Regions from separate parts of the Sinomonas terrae genome, predicted to be linked through region 1. Evidence: riboswitches for the same ligand, from Rfam matches in the RefSeq annotation. Region 1 holds a riboswitch; each other region holds the start of a gene.
The links. Region 1 has a riboswitch for S-adenosylmethionine ahead of sfnG (dimethylsulfone monooxygenase SfnG). Riboswitches for the same ligand answer to the same signal wherever they lie in the genome.
Positions count from the first base shown of each region.

Region 1 (3,200 bases):
TCGACGACGACGCCGCCCAGAGTGGTGCCGTGGCCGCCGAGGAACTTGGTCGCGGAGTGGATCACGATGTCCGCGCCGTGTTCGATCGGCCGGAGGAGGTACGGGGGAGTGAGCGTCGAGTCGACCACGAGGGGGATGCCGTGCTCGTGGGCGACGGCGGCGAGCCCGGGAAGGTCCGCGATGTCGCCTGACGGGTTCGCGACGATCTCCGTGTAGATCGCCTTCGTGTTCTCGCGTAGCGCGGCCTTGAAGTCCGCGGCCTCCGTGCTGTCCACGAACGTTGTGTCGACGCCGAAGCGCCGGAGGGTCACGTCGAGCTGCGTGATCGTGCCGCCGTAGAGCTTCGACGACGCCACGATGTGGTCGCCCGCCTGGGCGAGCGCGGCGAACGTGATGAACTCGGCGGCCATGCCCGACGACGTCGCGACCGCGCCGATGCCGCCCTCGAGGGACGCGACGCGCTCCTCGAAGGCAGCGACGGTGGGGTTGCCGATGCGCGAGTAGATGTTGCCGTACTTCTGCAGCGCGAAGAGGTTCGCGGCGTCGTCGGTGTCCTTGAAGACGAACGACGTCGACTGGTAGATCGGGACCGCCCGCGCCCCGTGCTCCGCGTCCGGCGTTCCGCCGGCGTGCAGGGCCCGGGTGCGGAAGCCGAATTGACGCTCGGCCATCAGGCGCCTGCTCCGGCGAGGTTCGAACCGGTGAGCTCCCGCACGGCGTCGAAGTTCGTCACGGGGAGGAGCTCGGTGTTGAGCTCCGTGCCGTTCTTGCGGGCGAGGTCCGCCTCGAGCTCGCGCACGATCGGGAGCACGTCCCGGCCGAACGCCTCGACCTCCTCCTGGAAGTGCAGGTAGCACGTGAGGAGCAGGTTCACACCGATCTTCTTGTACTCGACGATCCTCTCGGCGATCTGCTCGGGCGTGCCGATGAGCTTCGTGCGGAAGCCGTCGTTGTACTGGACGAGGTCCTCGAACGTCGAGTCCTCCCACATGCCCTTGCCGTCCTTCGTGGACTGGCCGGCCTCCTTGACGGCGGCGGCGAAGCCCTCGACCGCGGGGCGGTGCGCCTTCGCGACGATCTCGCGGAGGGTCTCGTGGGCTTCCTTCTCCGTGTCGCGGGCGATCACGAAGCCGTTGAGGCCGAACCGCGGGGCGGCGGGGGCCCTGCGGCCTTCCTCCGCGGCGGCGAGGACGCCGGCGATGTTGGCCTTGAAGCCCTCGATGTCGCGGCCGTTGGAGAAGTACCAGTCGGCGGTGCGGCCTGCTGCTGCCTGAGCCGCCGTCGAGTTGCCGCCGAAGAAGATCTCCGGGTGCGGGCGACCTTCAACGCTCACCGGCGCAGGGTTCAGCGTGAAGTTGTTGATGTTGTAGTACTTGCCCGACTGCGAGTAGCCCTGCTCGGTCCACAGGCCGCGGAGCACGTTGATGAACTCCTCGGTGCGGACGTAGCGCTCGTCGTGCTCGAGCCATTCGAGGCCGAAGTTCACGAACTCGTCCTTGAGCCAGCCCGAGACGATGTTCACGGCCGCGCGGCCGCCCGAGAGGTGGTCTGCGGTGATGATGAACTTCGCGAGCACGCCGGGGTGCCACATGCCGGGGTGCACGGCCGCGATGACCTTGAGCCGCTCGGTCGCGCCGAGGAGCGCAAGCGAGAACGACGTGGCCTCGTGCTGCTTGTCCGCGCCGTAGCTCGCGGCGTAACGGGTCTGGGTGAGGGCGTACTCGAAGCCCGCGTTCTCGGCGATGCGTGCGAGGGTGCGGTTGTAGTCGAACTCCCAGTTGGTGCGCTGTTCGATCGTGGAGACCACAAGGCCTCCCGAGACGTTGGGCACCCAGTACGCGAACTTGAGGGGGGTCTCGAAATCAATGACGTGGTCGGACACGGCTGCGCTCCTTAACTCGGGCGCGACGCGAGCGGGGGACACTCACCATCGCTTCTGGCGGTAGCACCTTTGGCTCGTCGATTTGGTGACGACGGTTGGCCAGGGTTGCTGCGGCGTCACAGATCCAGATCTCTCAGCCGCTCGGGATGGGTCACTGTGATTCTGCTCGCGGGCGCCGTAACGGTGCAAATTATTTCGTCATAGAGGATGCCGACTTGCATTCGCCGAAGCTTCTTCGGTTGGAGGGGCCTCGCTGGGCGGAGCCCCGCTGGGCGTCGGGGGCCTCGATGGGCGGGCCTGGGGCCGACCGGGCGGCTCCGAGGCCGGGGGGCGCCAACGGGCAGCGGGGAGCACCGACGTCGGGGTCCGCTTGGTCGCCAGGGCCCCGTACGTAATCCCCCGCTCGTCGACGTAATCCGACGCTCGTCGTCCGGCCGGCCTACAGCTCGCGCCGTCACCTCCGCAGGGTGCCCCTGCAAGCTTGCGCCGTCACCTCCGCAGGGTGCGCCTGCAAGCTTGCGCCGTCACCTTCGCAGGGTGCGCCTGCAAGCTTGCGCCGTCACCTTCGCAGGGTGCGCCTCCGCAGGGTTCGGGTGGGCGGGGTCAGATTCCGACCGGCTTCGACGGCGCAATCGAGCCACGGTCGGCGTGTCGGGGGCGGGCTCGCCGAGGAAGGGCTTCAATCCTGGTCGGGAACGGACGGCCTGGGTGCCAAGGGGTGGGGTCGACGGCGGTGAGCGGACGACGATGGGCTGGCGTAGGAGCTTGCGCCGTCACCTTCGCAGGGTGCGCCTCCGCGTTCGGGCTGGCGGGCGCAGATTCCGACCGGCTTCGACGGCGCGATCGAGCCGGGGTCGGCGTGTCGGGGCGGGCGCGCCGAGGAAGGGCTTCAATCCCGGTCGAGAACGAGGGCCGGGGTGCCAAGGGGGTGGGGTCGACGGCGGTGAGCGGACGACGGGCTGGCGTAGGAGCTTGCGCCGTCACCTTCGCAGGGTGCGCCTCCGCGTTCGGGCTGGCGGGCGCAGATTCCGACCGGCTTCGACGGCGCGATCGAGCCGGGGTCGGCGTGTCGGGGGCGGGCGCGCCGAGGAAGGGCTTCAATCCCGGTCGGGAACGAGGGCCGGGGTGCCAAGGGGGTGGGGTCGACGGCGGTGAGCGGACGACGGCGGCTGGCGTGGAAGCTTGCGCCGTCACCTCCGCGGGGTGCGCCTCCGCAGGGTCCGGGTGGGTGGGCGTCAGATTCCGGCCGGCTTCGACGACGCGATCCAGCCACGGTCGGCGCGTCGTGGGCGGGCGCGCCGATGAAGGGCTTCAATCC
Region 1 is NZ_JAKZBV010000001.1:4,010,708-4,013,907, reverse strand. It holds gene L0M17_RS18550 (O-acetylhomoserine aminocarboxypropyltransferase/cysteine synthase family protein) at 1-671, opposite strand, end outside; gene sfnG (dimethylsulfone monooxygenase SfnG) at 671-1,882, opposite strand; SAM riboswitch class I at 1,925-2,035, opposite strand.

Region 2 (3,200 bases), 3.4 Mb from region 1:
ACGGCACCGCCCGGTCAGTCAGGCCCTGGGTGCCGGTCTCGGACGAGGACCGGCGGCTGTGGGCGCATGCCCGCGAGCTCCTCGAGATCCGAGGCCGGGCCCCGGGGAACCGCCTTCCGAACCACCTGCTGGAGACCGGATCCTGAAGACCTCGAGCCAGACCTACTGCGGCTCCCAGCGAAACCACCGGATGCCGATGCCCGCGAAGACCACGATGTAGCCGATGGAGGCGATGATGCCGTCCGTCTGGTCGGCGCCCCACGCCGACGTGTTCAGGACCGCCGAGAACAGGTTGATGAGGGCACCGACCGGCGTCCACGAGGCGAAGTTCTTGAAGTCGTCGCCGAGGATGCCGGTCGAGCCGAGAATGCCGGTGAGGATCAGCAGGATGAACAGGACCCTGCCGACCGCGTTGACCGCCGTCGCGTTCTTCACGAGCCCCACGAGCGCCTGCCCGATGCTGAGGAAGACGACGGCGCCCAGCAGCGAGACAGCGAACATGAGCAGGTAGACGCCGAACGAAAACGTCGTGCTGTGCATGATGCTGCCGACGATCATGACGATCACGGAGACGATCAGGTTTGCCGCGAGCTGCACTGCGAGGCGGCTTGCCATGATGGCCCACGTCGGAGTCGGCGTCACCCGAAGCCGCTGGAAGACGCCTGCCTCCCGGTCGCGCGCCACGGTGATCGAGTAGCCGATGAGCGCCGAGGACAGCAGCCCGTAGGTGAGCGCCATGCCGATGAGGAAGCCCGGATTTCCGAGCCTCCCGCCGCGGTTGGTCACGATGAGGATGAGGATCGGGACGGCGAGGTTGAGGACGAAGGCCTGCCTGCTGCGGAGCAGGACGGTGGCGTCCGCACGAAGGAGCGAGCGCAGGGTCAGCCCGATTGGCGGGACGACGGGGGCGATGGTCTCAGTCACGGATGGCACTTCCTGTCAGCCCGATGAAGACATCTTCGAGGGTCACGTCGCCGTGGGCGACGGCGAGCACGCGCGGATCGTCGCGGTGCATGGCGACGAGCTCCTTCGGGGCGCCCAGGGCTTGGAGCCGACCGTGGTCGATGATGGCGACCCGGTCGCAGACCGCCTGGGCCTCCTCCATGGAATGAGTCGTGAGGAGGATGCTTCCGCCTCTCTGCCGCGAGCCCTCGATGCGGTCCCAGAGCTGGCGGCGGGACTGCGGGTCGAGGCCTGCGGTCGGCTCGTCGAGGAGCAGGATCGAGGGATTGTGGATCGTGGCGACCATGAGCGAGAAACGCTGCTGCTGCCCACCCGAGAGCTTCTTGAACGGCTTCGTGATCTCCTGCTGGAGCCCGACGTCCGCCAGCCGTTCCCTGATCTGCCGCTGCGGGAGGTCAAGCCCGTAGAGCCCAGCGTACAGGCGCGCAATCTGCTCGATCGTGAGCTCGGACTGGAAGCTCGAAGCTTGGAGCTGCACGCCGAGCTTCGCCTTGACGGCGAGCGGAGCGTGAACGGTCTCGACGCCATCGATCACAACCCGTCCGGAGTAGGGCTTGCGCAGGCCCTCGATGACGCTCAGCGTCGTCGTCTTTCCCGCCCCGTTCGGGCCGAGGAGCCCGAAGATCTCACCCCGCAGAATGGAAAAGCCGAGTCCGTCCACTGCGGTCTGCTGACCGTAGCGGACAACGAGATCCTGCACCTCGAGAACTGTGGGCCGCTCTGCCTCACTCACCCGGGCTACCTCCGCGTCGTGTTATTCAGTTCCTCCACCATGAGCATAGGTCTCCGGCGGCTGCAGGGAAGCGTTCCGCTCGTGCCCCCGGCCTTCTCACAGGAGAAAGCTAGAAACGGCTCGGCGCGCGTGTTTCGCGGTGTTGCCAATCGTTACCGGCTCGCCGTGGCTGGCCCCGTGGTCGCGTGCTACTTTCAAGCCAGAGTAACGAGCGCCAGCGCGCGACGGCGGGGCCTCCCCGCGCGGTCGCACTGCCCTGACTTGCTGGCCGGCAACCCTCCATCCGGCGGGGTGCCTCAGGTGACGACTCGGCAATTCGACCATCGATACGCAAGCCAGAAGGAGCCCGCCCATGTCCAACACTGCCACAGAGACGGGAGAGGCGGCCGCCACACCGCTCAACGATCCCGCCGCACCGGCGAGCGCCTCCGAGGAGCGCCTCGCCTACCGTCTGCTCACCGGTCCGGACACTCGCGAGTTCTGCGCCCGGATCTCCCAAGCCCTTGCCGAGGGCTACGTGCTCCACGGGAGCCCTGCCGCCACCTTCAACGGCACGGACGTGATCGTCGCCCAGGCCATCATCCTCCCCCACGCCGTCGCCCGGGCGGACGCGGCCGTGGCCTCCGCCGTCGACGAGCTCGCAGAGGGAATCACCAGCGAGGGCGAGTACGACGGGGAGGGCCACGCATGAGCCTCTATGAAGGTGACCTCACGCCGGAGCAGGCCTGGGACAAGCTGAAGTCGGGCTCCGCCGTCCTCGTCGATGTGCGCACCGAGGAAGAGTGGGCGCACATCGGGATCCCCGACACGCGCCAGACGGACAACGACCCGCTGTTCATCCCGTGGGTCTTCTCGGGCGGCATTCCGAACCCGGACTTCGTCATCGAACTCGAGCTCCAAGGCCCGGAGAACCGCGAGACTGAGCTGCTCTTCCTGTGCCGCTCGGGCCAGCGCTCCGCTGCGGCGGCGGCCGCCGCGACGAACCTCGGCTTCAGGGCGTACAACGTGCTCGAGGGCTTCGAGGGCGTGCCCGGGCCCGATGGGCAGCGGAACGTGAACGGATGGAAGAACCGGGGCCTCCCCACGAACGTAGGACAAGAGTAGTCAGTGACCTTCAACATCGACGCCGCGAGCTGGAGCGAAGACACCCAGGCTGTGCGCGGCGGGCTTGACCGCAGCAATTTTCAGGAAACTTCAGAGGCCCTGTTCCTCAACTCCGGCTTCGTATACGAGTCGGCGGAGGCAGCCGAGAGGGCGTTCACCGGCGAGGACGAGCGCTTCGTCTACTCCCGCTACGGCAATCCGACCGTGGCCACGTTCCAAGAGCGGCTTCGGCTCCTCGAGGGCACCGAGGCGTGCTTCGCGACGGCCTCCGGCATGTCGGCCGTGTTCACCGCGCTCGGTGCGCTGCTCGGGGCTGGCGACAGGGTCGTCGCGGCCCGCAGCCTCTTCGGCTCGTGCTTCGTGATCCTCAACGAAATCCTCCCCCGCTGGGGCGTCGAGA
Region 2 is NZ_JAKZBV010000001.1:605,573-608,772, reverse strand. It holds gene L0M17_RS02860 (acyl-CoA thioesterase) at 1-146, shown strand, start outside; gene L0M17_RS02855 (ABC transporter permease) at 163-924, opposite strand; gene L0M17_RS02850 (ABC transporter ATP-binding protein) at 917-1,696, opposite strand; SAM riboswitch class IV at 1,900-2,039, shown strand; gene L0M17_RS02845 (DUF1737 domain-containing protein) at 2,049-2,387, shown strand; gene L0M17_RS02840 (rhodanese-like domain-containing protein) at 2,384-2,800, shown strand; gene L0M17_RS02835 (O-succinylhomoserine sulfhydrylase) at 2,804-3,200, shown strand, end outside.
Region 2: it holds a riboswitch for S-adenosylmethionine, as region 1 does, so the genes downstream of both, L0M17_RS02845 (DUF1737 domain-containing protein) here and sfnG (dimethylsulfone monooxygenase SfnG) in region 1, are expected to answer to the same signal.

Region 3 (3,200 bases), 4.0 Mb from region 1:
GCAGGACGAAGAAGCCGCAGATGAGCCACGGCTGGCCGCCTCCGGCCTCGAGCAGCGCCGCCGCGACGAACGGCGTGATCCCGCCCGAGAGGACCGTGCCGGCCTGATAGCCGAAGGAGACGCCGCTGTAGCGGAGATCGACCGGGAACTGCTCGGCGAACCACGCCGCCTGCGGTCCGTAGATTGCGTCATGCAGCACGTTCATGGGCAGCAGCAGCACGATGGGGAGGAGTGCGAGGGAGCCGTGGTCGAGGAACCAGAAGAACGGCCAGATGAAGACGGCGATACTGATCGCGCTCGCCACAGCCATGCCGCGCCGGCCGATGCGGTCGGAGAGCCACCCCCAGAACGGTCCAGAGATGAGGCCGACCGCGGAGACGATGAGCACGGCCGTCAGGGCCTCGCCGGTGTCGCCGCGCCGGGTCTTGAGGTAGCCCAGCATGTAGACGGTGAGGAGGCTGTAGAGCGCGGGCTGGACGAGGCGCAGGCCGATCGTCACGAAAATGCCACGCGGATGCTCGCGCAGAGCCCGCCGGACCGGGTGTTCCGCGACGCGCTCCTTCTCGCGGAGCTCGGTGAACTCCTCCGCGTCCTTGACGCCGAGACGGATCCACAGCCCGATCGCCACCAGCACGCCGGAGAGCAGGAACGGGATGCGCCAGCCGAACGCCTGGAACTGCTCGGACGTCAGCACGCCTTGGATGACGGCGAAGGTCGCCGTCGCGAGCAGCATCCCTGCCGCCGAACCCACTTGGGTGAACGATCCGAAGAGGCCGCGCCGGGCCGGCGGCGCGTGCTCGACCGAGAGGAGGGCGGAGCCACCCCACTCAGCTCCCGCGGAGAGGCCTTGGATGAGGCGGAGCGTGACGAGACCGACCACGGCGAGCAGGCCGATGGCCGAGTAGTTCGGCAGGAGGCCGATGAAGAACGACGACGCGCCCATGATGAGGAGCGACCACACGAGCAGCGCCTTCCGCCCGATGCGGTCGCCGAGGTGGCCGGAGATGACGCCGCCGAGCGGCCGGGCGATGAAGCCGACGGCGTAGGTCGCGAACGAGGCAAGGATGCCGACGACGGGTGACACGCCCGGGAAGAACTGCTTTCCGAAGACGAGTGCGGACGCCGTGCCGTAGAGGTAGAAGTCGTACCACTCGATCGTGGTCCCGACGAATGCGGAGGAGAGGACGCGCCGCTTGGCGCGCAGGGTCTCGCCGAGCTGGACGGTCCCGCTCTGGAGCAGAGTAGCCATGGTGGTCTTTCTCGGTCGCGGCACCGCGGCTCGCAGGCGCCATACTTACGACGCCGGAACCCGGCATCGTCGAATCCTCACCTGGAGCACCCCACTACAGCAGGAGGGTTGCCGTCCGATCAGCCAGGGCTTGTCACCGGAACTCTTGATTCTGGATGCCAGTTTTCTAGAAACCGGTTAACCGCGGCAACTGCCATGTAACGGCGCTTCACACTCGCCCCCACCCCCTCCCGTTTCGGGTACAGAAACCACCCCTCTTTTGCCGTTTCGGGTACAGATATCCCCCTCGTTTGGTCCTTTCGGGAGCGCCAACTCCCCTCATTTGGCCTTTCGGGAACAGCTAATCCTTCTCACGCCCCTTTCGGTTGCGCCTACCTGAAATCGAGGGGACCGACGACGACGGGTGGCGAGCTTCGTCGTCGTCCTCGCCCTTCGAGATGGGGAGTTGGCGTACCCGAAACGACCACGGGCGGGAGTTGGCGTACCGAAACGACCAGGGGCGGGAGTTGGCGTACCCGAAACGACCACGGGCGCGAGTTGGCGTACCCGAAACGACCACGGGCGCGAGTTGGCGTACCCGAAACGACCAGGGGCGGGAGTTGGCGTACCCGAAACGGATAGAGCGGGGGCGGGGGTGGGGTGAGCTTTTACGCGCCGCCCCACTTTGGGTTGGGTGTCTCCGGCCCCTCATATGGCCTATCCCCGTAGAACTCCTGCAGTCGGTCGAGCTCATCCCGGAGCTCCGCGAGCACCGACGCGTTGCTCGGGTCCGCGATCACGTTGACGAGCTCGTGAGGGTCGGCCTCGAGGTCGAAGAGCTCCCACTCGCTCGGCTCCCGCTCGAGCGAGGCGCCCGGCACGCCCAAGCCGTCACAGTAGTAGTGGATCAGCTTGTGCGTGCGCGTTCGGACGCCGTAGTGCGCGGGGACGTGATGGCTCGGGTCGCGATGCTCCCAGTAGCGGTAGTACATGGACTCCGGCCAGTCCGGCACGTGCTCGCCTCGCAGGAGCGGGCGGAACGAGCGCCCCTGCGCAGTGGGCAGGGCAGAGCCGGGATCGAGGCCGCAGAAGTCGAGGAACGTCGCGGCGAAGTCGGCGTTCGTGATGATCGCGTCGCACCTGCTCCCCGCCGGAATCTCGGCAGGCCACCGCATGAGCAGAGGCATCTGGAGGGACTGCTCGAACATGAGTCGCTTGTCGAACCAGCCGTGGTCGCCCAGGAAAAAGCCCTGATCCGAGCAGTACACCACGATCGTGTCCTCGGCGAGCCCCTGTGCGTCGAGGTATTCGAGCAGGCGGCCGACGCCGTCGTCGAGCGCCTGGACGCACTGGAGGTAGTCCCGCATGTACCGCTGGTACTTCCACCGCGCCCGCTCCCCGCTGTGCTCCGGTCCCTCTAACTCCGGCGGCGTCGGCTCCTTGACGTCCTCCTCGGTGAGATCGTCGGCGATGCTCATCCGCACAGACCGAACGCATTCCGCCAAGGTCGCGTGGTCGTCGTCGAACGTCTCCGGCTCGGGTATCGAGCCGACCGGGAACAGGTCACGGTGCCGCTCGTCCGGGATCCAGGGCCGGTGGGGCGCCTTGTGGTGCACCATGAGCGCGAAGGGGCGCCCCGGATCACGGTTGATGAGCCAGTCGAGCGCGAGGTCCGTCACGAGATCGGTCGCGTACCCGGTGAACCGCCGTTCGCCGTCGGGCCCGATCATGACGGGGTCGAGGTACTCCCCCTGGCCGGGGAAGACGAGCCAGTCGTCGAAACCCCGTGGCCGAGCGCCGGAGGACTCCCCGAGATGCCACTTGCCATAGAGCGCCGTCGCATACCCGGAATCGTGGAGGACGTCGACGAACGTGGGCACTCGGTAATCGAATTCCGCGAAGATCCCAGGCACCCCATTGATGTGGCTGTACGTCCCCGTGAGGATCGTGGCGCGCGAGGGACTGCAGATCG
Region 3 is NZ_JAKZBV010000001.1:42,713-45,912, reverse strand. It holds gene L0M17_RS00190 (MFS transporter) at 1-1,249, opposite strand, end outside; SAM riboswitch class IV at 1,286-1,400, opposite strand; gene L0M17_RS00185 (sulfatase family protein) at 1,897-3,200, opposite strand, start outside.
Region 3: it holds a riboswitch for S-adenosylmethionine, as region 1 does, so the genes downstream of both, L0M17_RS00190 (MFS transporter) here and sfnG (dimethylsulfone monooxygenase SfnG) in region 1, are expected to answer to the same signal.

Region 4 (3,200 bases), 2.5 Mb from region 1:
CGAGCCAGTCAACGGCGTCGTCTGGGTAGCCTGGCCGGACCTTCTCGTAGTGTTCCCCGCCGGCCATGAACGCTTCTGCGAGCTCGCGCCGTCGTCGATCGTCGAACTTGGGTCCGCCCCGAGCCATGCCTTCTTCCTCCCGGAGATCCGAATGCTCCGCAGAGGAATCTACCCGCGGGAAACGCCTAGCCGCACGTCGGCGTAGGGGACGTTCTCAGTCCTCGACCGAGCACGGGGCGGCGCCTGCAGTCCCGGGGGTGTTGGGCGCCCATGCGGGGAATGGACGCGAATCGGGCACTGGGACCCAGCGGCCGACGTCGACCGCGTAGTCGAGACCCAAGCCGCGCTCCACAAGCCCACGCACACCGGTGACAAGCCTTTCGACATCCTCGAGCCGGGAGCCAAGACCGAAGCTTGCACGGAGGGAACCTGAAGCAAGACCGAGGCGGCGCAGGGCTGGATGCGCGCAGAAGCGCCCGTCGCGGATGCCCACGCCATGCTCGGCGGAGAGATAGGCGGCCGTCAGTCCGGCGTCGTGGCCTTCGACTGAGAAGTTGACGATGCCGACTGCCCCGCGCGACGCCGCGCTGACGCCGAGGTCTGAGTCCTCGAAGAGACGGTGCACCGTGACCCCCTCGATCTCGCTGAGCCCCGCCACGAGGGCGTCACGGAGCTGCTGCTCGTGTCGGTACCAGGACTTCACATCGAGGCCCTCGATGATCTGTGCAGCCTTCGCGAGGGCCGCGGCTCCGACCACGTTGGGGGACCCGGCCTCGTGCCTTGCAGGGCCCTCCGCCCAGGCCACTGAATCCAGACGGACCTCGCGAACGGCGCCGCCCCCCGCAAGGTAGGGGCGTCCGTTGTCGAGCCAATCGCGGCGGCCCACGAGGACGCCCGCGCCGAAGGGCGCGTAGAGCTTGTGACCGGAGAATGCGAGATAGTCGATGTCCGCAGCAGCGATGTCGATGCGGCGGTGGGGCGCGAGCTGCGCTGCGTCGACCAGGATGCGGGCGCCGTGTTCATGGGCGAGCGCCGCAAGCTCGGCGATCGGCAGGATCTCGCCGGTGATGTTGGAGGCTCCCGTCACAGCGACCAGACTGATCTCACTAGCCTTGAGCCACGCTTTCACGCGCTCGAGCGTCTCCGCGAGCGTGCGGGCGGCGACGACACTCCGGTGGGGCCGCCCCTGCCACGGTAGGAGGTTCGCGTGGTGCTCGATGTCGAGGTAGAGGACATCGCCCGCGGCGGGAAGGCAGCCGGCGAGGAGATTGAGCGAGTCAGTGGTGTTGCGGGTGAAGATGACCTCGTCGTCCGGCCGGCCGCCCACGAACTCACGGACGATCCTTCGTGCGTTCTCATAGACCGAGGTGCTGACCTGGGACGCGTAGCCAGCGCCGCGGTGAACGCTCGCGTAGAACGGGAGCACCTCGTTGAGGTGCGCCGCGACCTCGGCGAGGGCCGGGGCCGATGCCGCGTAGTCGAGGTTCACATACCGCGTACTCCCGCCTCCTACAAGGGGAGTGAGGAGTTCCGCGCCGACGACCTCGGCGAGCGGGTTGCGGAGGTCCACATCCCCATGGGCTGCCGCGGGCGCAGGGGATCCTGCGGGAATGATGGCGTTTGCGGGAAGGACCGGGTTTGCGGGGGACGGAGAAGCGACGGTGGGTGTGCTCATGGTGCACCTCAGGGTCGGGGCCCCGCCTCGCGGGGGCCGCGCTTGCCAAGTCCGCTCCGGACTGGCCTGGTCGTCACCCGGGGCACCCCGCCGCGTCGGAGGGTTGCCGGCCAGCAAGCCGGGGCTTCGCGCTGGCACTCGTGACCTGACCACGAGACTAGAGGACGACGGCGCGCTGCTCCAGCCCGTCGTCGCGTGTTACAGCGAGTTAAGACTCCGCTGCTCGGCGAGCCCGCGATGGCTCAGCACTGAGGAGTCGGGCCCTCAGGAGCTGAGGAGGTCATCGTGCTCCGGGTTGAGGCGGCGCAGCGCGTCCGAATGCAGGATCCCATTTGTCGCGAGGGCACTGCTGCCCCAAGGCCCCTCGACGCCCTCGAGCGACGTGAAGTGTCCGCCCGCCTCCGTGACGATCGGCACAAGGGCGGCCATGTCGTAGAGCGCGAGTTCGGGTTCGGTAGCAATGTCCACCGCCCCTTCAGCAACGAGGCAGTACGACCAGAAGTCGCCGTAGGCGCGCGTCCGCCACACATCCTCCGTGAGGGTGAGGAAATTGCCCAGGCTTCCACGTTCGCGCCAGCCGGACAGGCTTGAGTAGGAGAGCGAAGCGTCTTCGATGCGGGCCACGTCCGAAACCTTGAGCCGGGTCGCCGCGGCGAGGGAACGGCCCGTGTACGCGCCGGCGCCCTTCGCCGCCCACCACCTGCGGCCGAGCGCAGGGGCGCTGACGACGCCGACCACAATCTCATCGCCGTCAGCAAGAGCGATCAGCGTGGCCCAGACGGGCACCCCTCGCACGAAGTTCTTCGTCCCGTCGATGGGGTCGATGATCCAGCGGCGGGCTCCATGGCCGGTTGTGCCGAACTCCTCGCCGATCACTGCGTCGCGCGGGCGTGACCGTGCGAGCTGCCCACGGATCGCTTCCTCCGCCGCTCGGTCTGCATCCGTGACGGGCGTGAGGTCCGGCTTGGTCTCGACTTTCAGGTCGAGGGCTTTGAACCGGTCCATCGTCTGGGCATCGACTGAATCGGCGAGTACGTGGGCCAGACGGAGATCGTCGGTGTAGCCTTCGGCGGCAAGGGTCATGGGATCCACGCTATCGCCTCACGCACCCGCCAAGTGGGAGGCACCGGGCTCAGAGTGTGCCGAGCTCCTTGGCGTCAGCGGCCTCGTCCCGAGGACTCGCTCCCAGCAGGCGCCGGAACGACGCGAGGCGTGCCGGTCCCTGTGCACCTGCGTTTCCTCCCGCAACCCATCCATCCAAGCCGCACTCGACAGCATTGGCATCGTGGCGGCAGCCGCGTGCGCAGTCTTCGGTTCCGGGTTCGAGGTCGGGGAAGGCATGCAGGATCCGATCGGGATCGACATGCGCCAGCCCGAAGGAGCGGATGCCCGGCGTGTCGATGATCCAGCTCCCCGGCGGCGCTCCTTCGAGCCGGAGCGCCAATGCCGACGACGACGTGTGCCGCCCTCTGCCCGTCACAGCGTTGACACCGCCCGTGGCGCGGCTCGCCCCTGTGAGCGCGTT
Region 4 is NZ_JAKZBV010000001.1:1,475,849-1,479,048, forward strand. It holds gene L0M17_RS06845 (class I SAM-dependent methyltransferase) at 1-127, opposite strand, end outside; gene L0M17_RS06850 (aminotransferase class V-fold PLP-dependent enzyme) at 215-1,675, opposite strand; SAM riboswitch class IV at 1,709-1,821, opposite strand; gene hisN (histidinol-phosphatase) at 1,940-2,758, opposite strand; gene rsgA (ribosome small subunit-dependent GTPase A) at 2,808-3,200, opposite strand, start outside.
Region 4: it holds a riboswitch for S-adenosylmethionine, as region 1 does, so the genes downstream of both, L0M17_RS06850 (aminotransferase class V-fold PLP-dependent enzyme) here and sfnG (dimethylsulfone monooxygenase SfnG) in region 1, are expected to answer to the same signal.